One region of the Serratia sp. NA_13 genome, then DNA from elsewhere that is predicted to be linked to it. Evidence: predicted binding sites of a transcription regulator. Region 1 holds the regulator's gene; each other region holds the start of a gene.
The links. The regulator CRP, encoded in region 1, controls carbon source genes, mostly activating them, when cyclic AMP is high. The targets are predictions, from matches to a motif close to ATGTGANNNNNNTCACAT.
Positions count from the first base shown of each region.

Region 2: a site for CRP is predicted at 1,381-1,398, ahead of ACUTSU_RS06885 (sugar transporter). Genes of this name have one in related genera too.
Region 3: a site for CRP is predicted at 1,448-1,465, ahead of ACUTSU_RS01640 (YjcB family protein). Genes of this name have one in related genera too.
Region 4: a site for CRP is predicted at 1,477-1,494, ahead of msrB (peptide-methionine (R)-S-oxide reductase MsrB). Genes of this name have one in related genera too.

Region 1 covers NZ_JBQZFV010000018.1:73,676-76,885, forward strand. Annotated here, with positions in the region: gene ACUTSU_RS20180 (YccS/YhfK family putative transporter) at 1-1,552, opposite strand, end outside; gene crp (cAMP-activated global transcriptional regulator CRP) at 1,607-2,239, opposite strand; gene ACUTSU_RS20190 (OsmC family protein) at 2,619-3,026, shown strand; gene ACUTSU_RS20195 (phosphoribulokinase) at 3,066-3,210, opposite strand, start outside.
Region 2 covers NZ_JBQZFV010000003.1:46,833-50,042, reverse strand. Annotated here, with positions in the region: gene ACUTSU_RS06885 (sugar transporter) at 130-1,320, opposite strand; gene ACUTSU_RS06880 (hypothetical protein) at 1,459-1,641, shown strand; gene ACUTSU_RS06875 (aspartyl/asparaginyl beta-hydroxylase domain-containing protein) at 1,689-2,375, shown strand; gene ACUTSU_RS06870 (ABC transporter ATP-binding protein) at 2,372-3,088, opposite strand; gene ACUTSU_RS06865 (ABC transporter ATP-binding protein) at 3,085-3,210, opposite strand, start outside.
Region 3 covers NZ_JBQZFV010000001.1:348,661-351,870, forward strand. Annotated here, with positions in the region: gene ACUTSU_RS01630 (glyoxalase) at 1-43, shown strand, start outside; gene ACUTSU_RS01635 (GNAT family N-acetyltransferase) at 143-1,006, shown strand; gene ACUTSU_RS01640 (YjcB family protein) at 1,106-1,387, opposite strand; gene mrdA (penicillin-binding protein 2) at 1,671-3,210, shown strand, end outside.
Region 4 covers NZ_JBQZFV010000001.1:645,330-648,539, forward strand. Annotated here, with positions in the region: gene ACUTSU_RS02965 (glycoside hydrolase family 18 protein) at 1-565, shown strand, start outside; gene ACUTSU_RS02970 (YeaC family protein) at 603-875, opposite strand; gene msrB (peptide-methionine (R)-S-oxide reductase MsrB) at 940-1,353, opposite strand; gene gapA (glyceraldehyde-3-phosphate dehydrogenase) at 1,702-2,697, shown strand; gene ACUTSU_RS02985 (D-hexose-6-phosphate mutarotase) at 2,778-3,210, shown strand, end outside.

The DNA.
Region 1 (3,210 bases):
GATGGGCATTCTTGCGCAGTAATCCGCTTTGCCACTGTGGCCACAGCCAGATGGTACTGCCGAACACCAGCACGCAGCCGATCAGCGTGTCGATCAGCCGCGGCACCAGGAAATGTGTGCCGTTGAGGGCCAGCAGTTGCAGGGTGTAGACCGCCGTCACCGTAAAACCAATAACCGCCAATCCGTAGTTTTTACGTGAAACCAGATAGGCCAGCAGCGTAATCACCAGCATCACGCTCAGGGTCTCGGCTTCGGGCAGTTGTAATTGCAGCAGACCGGCGGCGATGACGAGTCCGGCCAGAGTACCGAGCGCACGGTGCTGGATGCGCACCCGGGTGGCATTGTAGCCGTTCTGGCTTACCAGCATGATAGTGAGCAGGATCCAGTAGGGTTTCGGCAGGTTGAACATCATCCCGAGGCTGCTGCCTGCCGCCAGCGTGACGCCTAATCGTGCCGCATTACGCATGGCATTGGATTTGAACGACAGATAACTGACCAGCGCCGGCCAAAACGGCAGGCGGTTTTGATTGGCCATCAGGTCACGCCGGTAGAGTGGATGCTGGGTACGCAGCAGGCGGGCGATGCGGCTGAAGTGGTAGTAGCAGAACTGCCCAACCGGATTCTCCGGGTGCTGTGCCGCCACTTTTTCCAATGCTGTCAGTTCATTGCCCATATTGAAGCGTTGCGAATGTTGGTGGTAGAGAATATCGTGCGCCACCGTGCGCAGCCGATTGGCAATTACCTGCGCATTGCGGCGGATAATGGCTTCGGCCTGGCTCTGTTCTACCAGTTTTTGCACCTCTTCCGGCAGGTGCAGGCTGACGGTGATGTGTTCCTGCAAATCCAGCGCGACCTGGAAGGTGCGTTGCAGGCGCTTTTGTTCGAGATTGCTGGCATGGGGGAGAAAATTAAGTTGTTGATACAGCAAGGTGATCAGATCCATGACCTTTTGCTGGCGCACCAGCAGGGGAGGTAATGCGGTCTGCGGGTCGGTGTGCTGGGTCAACAGCGAATATTTGGCTTCGAAGTAGTCCGCCAGTTCCAGATAGAGCTGATTAAGCGACTCGCGCATCGGCTGTTCTTTCCACAGCTTGAACCAGAACCAGGTAAACAGGCCGTACCAGGCCGTGCCCACGATATATAACACCGGCGCGTGCCAAAGCGGCACCGTACCGGCCATGCTGAGGGAGAAGATGGCGGCAACTAGCGCAGCAGGCAGCAGACGGGCGTGTAGCGGGCTTATTTCACCGTTGACACCGAGCAGCAGCGCCAGGCCGAGCATCAGTATCGGCAGCGGCAACTGCCACAACAGAGCTTGCTGCAGCAACAAACTGCTGAATGCAAACAGTGAACCGCCGACGATCAGGCGTTTAAAGAAGCGTTTATGAGGCGTGTCCAGCCCGGCGATGTTGCAGCAGGCGGGAACCAGGGAAAATAGCAGGCCGTATTGTAGTTGGCCGATCAACAGCCCGAGCAGAACCGGCAGGCACAGCACCAGCGTTTGTCGTAGTGCGTAATTAACTTCCGGATGATAAATCAGTCGGCGCCACATGATGACTAGGGGCATAAAAAAACGGCGCGAATTATCGCGCCGTTTTTTCAGTGATTAACGGGTGCCGTAAACGACAATAGTTTTGCCGTGGGCGGAGATCAGGTTTTGATCTTCCAGCATTTTCAGAATACGACCAACGGTTTCACGTGAGCAACCGACGATCTGACCAATTTCCTGACGGGTAATTTTAATCTGCATACCATCCGGGTGGGTCATGGCATCAGGCTGTTTCGCCAGGTTCAGCAGGGTTTGCGCGATGCGGCCTGTAACGTCCAGGAAAGCAAGGTTACCCACTTTCTCAGAGGTGATCTGCAGACGGTTTGCCATCTGAGCTGACAGGCGCATCAGGATGTCCGGGTTAACCTGAATCAACTGGCGGAATTTCTTGTAGGAAATTTCAGCCACTTCACAGGCGGTTTTCGCCCTAACCCAGGCGCTACGCTCCTGACCTTCTTCAAATAATCCAAGCTCGCCGATGAAATCCCCCTGGTTAAGGTAGGACAGGATCATCTCTTTACCTTCTTCATCCTTAATCAGCACCGCGACGGAGCCTTTGACGATGTAGTAAAGCGTTTCGGCTTTTTCACCTTGGTGAATCAGCGTACTTTTGGATGGATATTTGTGGATATGGCAATGAGACAGGAACCATTCGAGAGTAGGGTCTGTTTGCGGTTTGCCGAGAACCATTCGCTGTTATCCTCTGTTGTTATCGCTGCCTTGTGTCACAGGGGTCAGAGTTCCCTGTAAAACGTGCTGTCGCCGTTGTTTTAATGGTAGCTGGCAGCAGGTTTTGAGGCGTGTCATAAATATACGCTGTCGCTCTAGCATATTAACTTGCCGGGAGAGCTGCAAGCTACATTCTGTTAACATACCGGTAAAGGAGCCTTTCCCTGGGAGTTTCCCTGAAATCAGTGTCCCGGAAAGATTTATTGCGGCTCTGTTTGTAGCACAGAGTGAGGCGGGTGTCTTGTGTTGTCTCGCTTCAGCATGATTAGCATCAGGTTCCGTTGCCAGTTTCTATGCGAAAGCGTAGTCTGATTTTAAGAAATTAACCGGAGTGACCAGCATGCAGGCAAGAGTTAAGTGGGTGGAAGGGTTGACGTTTCTGGGCGAATCCGCGTCTGGCCATCAGGTATTGATGGACGGCAACGCCGGCGATAAAGCGCCCAGTCCGATGGAAATGGTGCTGATGTCGGTGGGAGGATGCAGCGCGATAGATGTGGTGTCGATCCTGCAAAAAGGACGCAACGACGTGCGTGATTGCGAGGTGAAGCTGACCTCTGAAAGGCGCGAAGAAGCGCCACGGTTGTTTACCCATATCAACCTGCATTTCATCGTCACCGGTAAAGATTTAAGTGACAAAATTGTTGAGCGCGCGGTGAATCTTTCCGCCGAGAAGTACTGTTCGGTGTCATTGATGCTGAGCAAGGCCGCCAGCGTGACCCACAGTTTTGAGATCCGCGCGGTGTCCTGATAGATAAAGGGGCGCGGTCCGTTGCCGCGCTCCGGTAAGTTAGCCGATTTTTTTGCCTTCCAGCAGTTGCTGCACCAGCGGCGCCATAATCAACTCCATTGCCAATCCCATTTTGCCGCCCGGCACCACCAGCGTATTGATATGCGAGATAAAAGATCCCTGCAGCATCGCCAGCAGATAAGGG
Region 2 (3,210 bases), on a different contig from region 1:
TTTTTTTGCTGAAGATCCCGGCGTTGTCTCAATGCACAACGCCGGGTGGCTAGGTCAGGATAGAGAGAATTTAAGCCGTGGGGAGAGGCCTGATAGTGAGCCGGCGGCCCACTATCAGAGCGCGGGAAGTTAGCGGATCTGGTGGTGTTGCAGGCGTTCGCTACGGTAAAAGTTCAGCAGACACCAGCCAAGGGCGATCAACGCCAGCGGGGCCGCGACAAAACCGATGTTGCCCATGCCCAGATACTGGCTGACCTGATTACCCAGCAGTGCGCCAGCACCGATGCCGAAGTTATACAGCCCAGAATAGATTGACATCGCCACATCGGTAGCGTCCGGAGCAAGGTTCAATACCCTGGCCTGCATCGACAGGCCAATTGCCATGATCGCCATGCCCCATACCGCGAACAACACCGTCAGGTGGTTTTCATCGCCGGAGGCCGGTAACAGCAGCAGCAGGCTCAGCATCAATAAGCCGATGGCGCCGATGAAAAAGCCCGACGGGAAGCGTTCGCTGAAGCGGCTGAACAACAGACTGCCGACGATCCCGGCGGCACCGAACAGCAACAGCATCAAGGTAGTGAAGTTTTCCGACAACCCGGCTACGGTCTGAATAAAGGGTTCGATATAGCTGTACGCGGTAAAATTCGCCGTCACCACAATGATGGTCAGCATATACAGGCTGACCAACGCCGGGCGCTTAAACAACATTGGCACGCTGGCCAGGGAGCCGGAATGCTCGCTTTTCAGCACCGGCAGCAAACGCCACAGCAGCACCAGCGCCAGCGTGGCGCAGACGGCGATACCAATAAAGGTCATGCGCCAGCCGAGAATTTGACCCACGATACGGCCCAGCGGCAAACCGAGCACCATCGCCAGCGCGGTTCCCCCGGCCAGCAGGCCCAATGCCTGTGCCTTTTTACCCGCCGGTGCGACCCGGATCGCCAATGAGGCGGTGATCGACCAGAATACCGCATGGGCCAGCGCCACACCGGCACGGGAAATCACCAGCGTGGTGAAGTTCCATGCCACGGCGGTCAGCACATGGCTGGCGATAAACAGGATAAATACCCCGATCAGCAGTTTGCGTCGCTCAATCCGGCTGGTCAGCAGCATACACACCAGCGAACTGGCGGCGACGATCCAGGCATAAATAGTGATGATCAATCCCACCTGCTCGGTCTGCATCGAGAAGCTTTGGGCGATATCACTCAGCAACCCGACCGGAATAAATTCGGTGGTATTGAAGATAAAGGCCGAGACGGCAAGTATGACCACGCGCAACCAGGCAGTTGAGCGAGAGACCTGAGTGTGTTCCATGTTAAACGGGATCCGGACGGGTGCGGGAAGTAGCCATATTTTAACCAATCGGCTGGATAAATGCGATATGCGTCACACTTTTATTAAGGTACTTTTTTCGCCAGCCTTTTGCCATCCACGGCCTGCGCACCGATTGCCGTGGTGGGATTTGATGATATTGAACTGGCCGCCTCCCCCAGTTACCAGTTGACCACTTATCGCCAGCCGATGCAGTCGTTGATTGCCGATGGCATTCATTGCCTGACGCAGGCTTTCGAGCCGGGCGGCCAACGTTTGTATAACGGTGAATTAATCACCCGGCAGTCGCATATTAAACAATAATAATATCAACGGACGGCGAGAGCTTTGGTCACGTTAATTGAGGTCATATGTCAGCTATCTATGATTGGTCAGTGTTGGTATTCCGCCGCATTTACGATCGCCGCATCAGCAGTGCGCCGGTGCTCGACAGTACCCAACTGTTCCCCGACGCCCAGCGTTTTACCGCCCAGTGGCCGCAGATCCGTGATGAGGCATTGACTCTGGCGCAAGATCTGCACAATATTCCGCGATTTCACGAGATAATGAGCGAACAGGCGTCGATCTCTGCCAATGACGCACGTGACTGGCGCATGTTTATCATGCAGGCCTACGGCCAGCCGATAACCCGCAATCTCGCCCGCTGCCCATTATTGGCCAGCCTGATCGCTTCCTCCCCCGATGTGCTTTCCGCCTCGCTGTCTTTCCTGGCCCCCGGTAAACAGGTGCCGGCGCACCGTGGCCCGTTCCGTGGCATTCTGCGCGGTTATCTGGTGCTGGCAATGCCCAAGGGTGCCGATGGTCTGCCCGCCGCCGTGTTGAAAGTCGACGGGCAAGAATACCGGCTCAATGATGGGGAATTTATGCTGTGGGACGATACCTTCGAACACGAGGTGTGGAACGACAGCGATCAGGTGCGCACCGTGTTGCTGCTGGATATCCGCCGCCGCGATTTACCCACCGGGCTGCGGATGTTGTCCAACGGCATTATTGCATTGGTACGGTTGAACGTACGCTGGATCCAGCGCCAGTTCTAGGCCCCCCCCAGATAGGCTTTCCTTACCTCCTGATCGTTCAACAGCTCCGCACCGCTGCCGGTCAGGCGAATCTGGCCGTTGACCAGCACATAGCCGCGATCGGACAGTTTGAGCGCGTGGTTGGCATTCTGCTCCACCAGAAACAACGTCATACCGCCACGGGTCAGCTCCCGTAAAATACTGAAGATCTGTTTGACGATGATCGGCGCCAACCCGAGGCTCGGCTCGTCCAGTAACAACAGTTTTGGCCTGCTCATCAGCGCCCGGGCGATCGCCAGCATCTGCTGTTCACCGCCGGACATGGTCATCGCCCGCTGGTTACGCCGTTCCTTCAGGCGTGGGAACAAATCAAACATGCGCAGTAAATCCTCCGCTACATAGCGGTTGCCGACGGTAATGGTACCCATCAACAAGTTTTCCTCCACGCTCATATCCGGGAAAATACGCCGCCCCTCGGGAGCCTGAGCGATACCGCTGCTGGCAACATAATGGGTGGAACGGTGGCTGATATCTTCGCCACGAAACAGGATCTGCCCGCCGCTGATGCGCGGCTGGCCGAAGATGGACATCAGCAGCGTCGACTTACCCGCGCCGTTGGCGCCAATCAGCGCCACCGTCTCCCCTTCATTCACCTGTAGCGAGACCTGCTGCAACGCCTGTATAGGGCCATAAAACACGTCTACGTTGCGAAACTCCAACATCACATTGCTCATCCCGCCAGTTCCTCTTCGTCCGCGCCAAGGTAAGCGGCGATTACCCTATCGTTATGCTGAATTTCTTTCGGCGTGCCTTCGGCTATCACATCACCGTGATCGAGCACAATCACCCGATCGGA
Region 3 (3,210 bases), on a different contig from region 1:
GCTGTTGATCGGCGTGACCTTTACCCCTTGGTTGCGTGATTAATCGTTAATCAACGTTCTCCCCAGAGAATCTTCGAGGGAATAGATGACGCGGTAGCCGTTTGGCGTATTACATTCACGGTATTTGAATCAGGAGATAAAGGTGCCCCAGGCAAAACCGAGCATAAAGCTACGCCCAATGCTTGAAAAGGATCTTCCGGCCGCGTTCGAGCTGTCGCAGCAGGCGCAGTGGCCTCATCGAGGGGAAGATTGGCAACTGGCGTGGTCATTGGGGGCCGGTGTGATAGCCGAGGCCGAAGATAAGGTGGTGGGTTGTGCGCTGCGTTGGTTGTGGGGTGAACAACGTGCCACGCTGGGGTTGGTGATTGTTGCCGAGCAGCATCGTGGGCAAGGTATTGCCAGGGCGATGATGCAGCGACTGATGACACCCCTGGGCGATTATCAGCTTCACCTGGTGGCTAGCGATCAAGGCAAACCGCTGTATCGGCAGTTGGGGTTTATCGATCTGGGGCCCTTGGCGCAACATCAATGCCGGGAGCTGCCAATGCGCAATACCGAGCCTTTGCCGCCAGCTTTAACCCTGCGCCCGGCATTGCCAGCGGACATTGCCTTACTGACTGAGCTGGATTTTGCCGCCAGTGGCCTGCAGCGTCAGCCGTTGTGGGTAGCATTGTTGGCAAATGCCGAGCAGGTGTTGGTGCTGGAACGACAGGGTATTGCTGTGGGTTTTGCCCTGCGACGTCGTTTTGGTTATGGCAGTGTGATCGGCCCGGTGGTTGCATCTGAGCTTACCGGGGCCATTGCCCTGATTGATGCCTTGTGCCAGCCTTGCAGCGGTCAGTTTGTACGGGTAGATACACCGCTGGATACCGGTCTTGGCGAATGGCTGATTGGACGGGGTTTACCCTGTATTGATACGCCCACCATCATGGTTCGTGGCACACCTCATAGACAGGATTGTCATCTTGCACAGACTTTTGCACTGGTTTCGCAAGCCTGGTCATAGAATTGAAATTAAGGGTTCGCGGCGGTGCATTGCCATAAGGTGGCATAGCGGTAGTTCTTTCTGGCCCGGCGCTTGAGTTCAACTGCCGGGCAGCGGTATTTACGGCAGTGGCCAGTTGGTGGGGGTGTTGCTGGCCACTTCGACATAAATATCCCAGGCGTGTGACCAGAATTGCGTAAAACCTTCCTGGCTGAAACTGATGCCCATCAGGCCCATGACGAACCAGCAGGTGGTGAACAGCCCCAGGCTGCTGAACATAAATGCCATGCCGTTGCGGCTGGTCTTACGGCAAACGACGTTTAGCTGGCTGGACATAAACATCATAACGGCGCTCAGTAATTCCCAGCGCATCATGATAAAACCTGTGGCAATGGCACTCATCGAACATGGTCCTTGGAAAAATCCGCAACCGGTGGGGGCTGTGCGGGCAAAAATTAATTAGTGTGATCTGCGTCACATTGTAGCACTGGCATAAATTACGTCTCAATCCCTGAGCGGCAGAAAAATCGGCATTTGGTAACATTCCAACATGCTGAAACATTTATGCCATTTCATTAGCAACCTTTTCATGGGGAGACTTTGCCAATAACGCTATGCTTGCCGACTTTTCACGACCCTGATTTATCTTGGGAAATTGTGACGTCTGACAGGTAACTCGCCACGCATGGCCCGATTAAAAGATAAAATTCGTGATCATTCCGCAGAGGAAATGCTGTTCATTCGCCGTGCCGGCGTGGCCATGGTGCTGGTCGTCGCCTGTTTTGGCGTGCTGGTCGCCAACCTGTATCGATTGCAGGTCAAACAGCATGGGTTCTACCAAACTCGCTCCAATCAGAACGACATTAAAATGGTGCCGATTGCCCCGAGTCGTGGGTTGATCTTCGACCGCAACGGCATCCCATTAGTGCGTAATATTACGCTTTACCAACTTCAGGTCGTCCCCAGCAAAATCGAAAACATGACCGCGTTGCTGCAACAGCTGACGCCGATTGTCGATCTTAGCCCCGAAGACATCACTGCCTTTCGAGATGATATGCACCATAACGGTCGCTACAAGCCGGTGACGCTGAAAAGCGGACTGACCGAGACTGAGGTGGCGCGCTTTGCGGTCAATCAGTACCGCTTTGATGGGGTAACCATCGATACCTATCAGCAACGGGAATATCCGTACGGTGCCGAGTTGGCTCATGTGGTGGGTTACGTATCGAAAATCAATGACGCTGATTTGAAGCGGCTGGATAAAGCCGGTCTTAGTGAGAACTACGCCGCCGACCACAATATCGGCAAACAGGGCATTGAGGCCTATTATGAGTCTGAACTGCACGGCACTACCGGCTATCAGGAAGTGGAGGTGGATAACCACGGCCGGGTCATTCGCCTGCTGAAGGAGCAGCCGCCACAGGCGGGCAAGAATATCTATCTGACGCTCGACCTGTCGCTGCAGCAGTATATCGAGTCGGTATTGAAGGGGCAGCGAGCGGCGGTGGTGGTCGAGGATCCGCGTGACGGCGGTATTCTGGCGATGGTTTCCAGCCCCAGCTATGATCCCAATCCTTTCGTGAAGGGCATCAGTTATTCCGCCTATAAATCCTTGTTGGCTAACCCCGATTTGCCACTGATTAACCGCGTAACCCAGGGGCTTTATCCACCGGCATCTACCGTGAAGCCCTACATGGCGACTTCTGCTCTGTTCGCCGGAGTGATCACTCCCAATACCACCTTCTTTGGCGCACCGACTTGGACATTGCCGGGGACTCAGCGCCGCTATTGTGACTGGCTGAAAAGCGGCCATGGGATGCTGAACGTGACCAAGGCGATTGAAGAGTCTGCTGATACTTTCTTCTATCAGGTGGCGTATGAAATGGGCATTGACCGCATTCATAGCTGGCTGAGCAGGTTTGGTTACGGCCAGGCTACCGGCATTGATCTTAACGAAGAATATCGCGGTGTCTTACCAAGCCGCGAATGGAAGCAGCGGGTGCATAAAAAAACCTGGTACCAGGGGGATACTATCTCGGTGGGTATCGGCCAGGGATATTGGGTCGCCACGCCAATCCAGATGGTGAAGGCACTCACTACGCTTATCAATAACGGCAAGGTGAAAACCCCGCATTTGCTGTATTCCCTGCGCCAGGGTCGCCAGGTGAGCCTCTATCAACCGCCGAAGCAGGCCGCGCAGATTGGCGATGCCAAATCGCCGTATT
Region 4 (3,210 bases), on a different contig from region 1:
CAATCTGTATGACTCCAAACAGTGGCCAACCGTCGCCGCTGCCGATCGTTACAGCGCCAATTTTGTGGTGGATAACTATCTGGCCGCCGGGTTAAAGCCGGCTCAGTTGAACCTGGGGATTGGTTTCTATGGCCGGGTGCCAAAACGGGCGACCGAGCCGGGCATCGATTGGGACAAAGCGGACGCGGCCAAAAACCCGGTCTCCCAGCCCTACTTCACCGCACGCGAAACGGCCGTGTTCAAGGCTATGGGGTTGGATCTGACCAAGGACAGCTATTTCAAATACAACGATATCGTCAGCAAGCTGCTAAACGATCCACAACAGCGTTTCACCGCCCATTGGGACAATGACGCCCAGGTGCCCTACCTGACTATGAAATCCGCCGAGGGCAAACCGCTGTTCGCTATTTCCTACGAGAACCCGCGTTCGGTTGAACTCAAGGCTGACTACATCAAAAGCAAGGGATTGGGCGGTGCGATGTTCTGGGAATATGGCGCTGACGACAATAACCGCCTGGCGCATCAACTGGCGGAATCACTGGGGATTAACGGCGCGAAACGGTAATTCAACGGGCGATGCGAGCATCGCCCAGCTGTCAAATTTACTGTGGCTTTAACTTGACCAGCGGTTCAGCAATGAACTGCTGTTTCAGCTCCTGCTTACTCTTCATCACTATCTGCCCGTCAGTGCCAATACTCATGTGCTGCGGGTCAGCGTTGTGTAATGACTGCCACAGCATCACCGCTTGCAGACTGTTTTCTTTCTGCTCCGGCGTCAGCGCCACACCGTCCGGCCACTTGCCCAACTCAACGGCCAGTACCAGTCGCTGATAGATTTCCGGCGTCATGGCGGCAATCAGATCTTTTACGTCCATCAGAGCATCTCCTCACTCGTGGAAGAATAATTAGCTGAATCGATTTTTCTCACTGAATAATCCGTCAGCCGGCCGTTTTTTCGCCATTCTCACCGTCGGTAAAGCTCAGCGACGCGGAGTTAACGCAAAAACGCTCGCCGGTAGGCTGTGGCCCATCGGGGAAGACATGCCCCAGGTGGGCGTCGCAATGCCCACAGCGGATCTCAACGCGATGCATATTATGCGTATTATCATCAAGATAACGAATAGCATCGTCGGAAACCGGCTGATAGAAACTTGGCCAGCCGCAACCGGAGTCATACTTGCTGTCGGAGTAAAACAGCGGATGGTTGCAGCACAGGCAATGGTACACGCCCTCACGTTTGTTGTGCAGCAATTTGCCGGAATACGGCGCTTCGGTACCACGTTCCTGAGTCACATAACGTTGGATTTCATTCAGTTCCGTGGCCGGATGCTCAGGGGGTGTCTTTTTAGCCATTTGTGCGTTTCTCTGAATGTGGATAATGTCAACGAAAACAATGAGTAATAATAACAAAAAATTAACAACACTGCAGCGCTTTTTGGCCTAAACTGTAGCCCATAAAGGTCACGCCACGATGATATGTGATGCCGATCACATATCTTGCACGGGCTGACTTTATACTTAGCGGTTTGACCCCATATAACGGATGAGGCCGAACGCAAACGGAATGTGCAATAAGCACTCAAACCCGGCTTCCAGGTTTGATTTGCAGCAAGAATTGACACGATTCCGCTTGACGCTTGGTAAGGTTTTTGTAATTTTACAGGCAACCTTTTATTCACTAACAAATAGCTGGTGGAATATATGACTATCAAAGTAGGTATCAACGGTTTTGGCCGTATCGGTCGCATTGTTTTTCGTGCTGCTCAAGAACGTTCTGACATCGAAATCGTTGCAATCAACGACTTGTTAGACGCAGAGTACATGGCTTACATGCTGAAATATGACTCTACTCACGGCCGCTTCAACGGCACTGTAGAAGTTAAAGACGGCCACCTGGTTGTTAACGGTAAAACCATCCGTTGTACCTCAGAAAGAGATCCGGCTAACCTGAAGTGGAACGAAGTCAACGTTGACGTCGTTGCTGAAGCAACTGGCTTGTTCCTGACTGACGAAACTGCACGTAAACACATTGCTGCAGGCGCTAAGAAAGTTGTTCTGACTGGCCCATCCAAAGACGACACCCCAATGTTCGTTATGGGTGTTAACCACAAATCTTACGCTGGTCAGGAAATCGTTTCTAACGCTTCTTGTACTACCAACTGCTTGGCACCACTGGCTAAAGTTATCAACGACAAGTTCGGTATCGTTGAAGCTCTGATGACCACTGTGCATGCAACTACCGCAACTCAGAAAACTGTTGATGGCCCGTCTCACAAAGACTGGCGCGGCGGCCGCGGCGCATCCCAGAACATCATCCCTTCTTCTACCGGTGCTGCGAAAGCAGTAGGTAAAGTTATCCCAGAACTGAACGGCAAACTGACCGGTATGGCGTTCCGCGTTCCAACTCCGAACGTGTCTGTGGTTGACCTGACTGCTCGCCTGGCAAAACCAGCTTCTTACAAAGAAATCTGTGCTGCTATCAAAGCGGCTTCTGAAGGCGAGCTGAAAGGCGTTCTGGGCTACACCGAAGACGAAGTAGTTTCTACCGATTTCAACGGCGAAACTCTGACTTCCGTATTCGATGCCAAAGCCGGTATCGCTCTGAGCGACACCTTCGTGAAACTGGTTTCTTGGTACGACAACGAAACTGGCTATTCCAACAAGGTTCTGGATCTGATCGCTCACATCTCCAAATAATGGATTGATGTTAAGCTGATGATGAGGGTGACATTTTTGTCGCCCTTTTTTTGTTTCTACGGCGTACAAAAGGCAACCCGATGAACGAAAAGATTTTCACCCTACCCGTTACCGAACAAATTTCCCCTTTTATCAGTCAGCGCAAGCTCGACGAACTGCCTGTCGTAGTGGTTTCCCATCCGAAAGTACGCGCAGCTATCTCACTTCAAGGTGCGCATCTGTTGGCCTGGCAACCTAGCGGTGAAAAACCGGTTATTTGGCTGAGCAACAATACACCGTTTAAAAAAGGCAATGCCATCCGTGGCGGCGTGCCTGTCTGCTGGCCCTGGTTTGGCCCAGTGGCAAAACCTTCTCACGGTTTCGCACGCAATCAGCCGTGGACTCTGACGGCGCATGATGAAGACGACAACGGCGTTATTCTGACCTTCACGCTGAAAGACAACGAGCAGACCCGCAGCCTGTGGCCACATGCCTTCACGCTGATCGCCCGTTTCAAACTGGGTGAGGAATGTG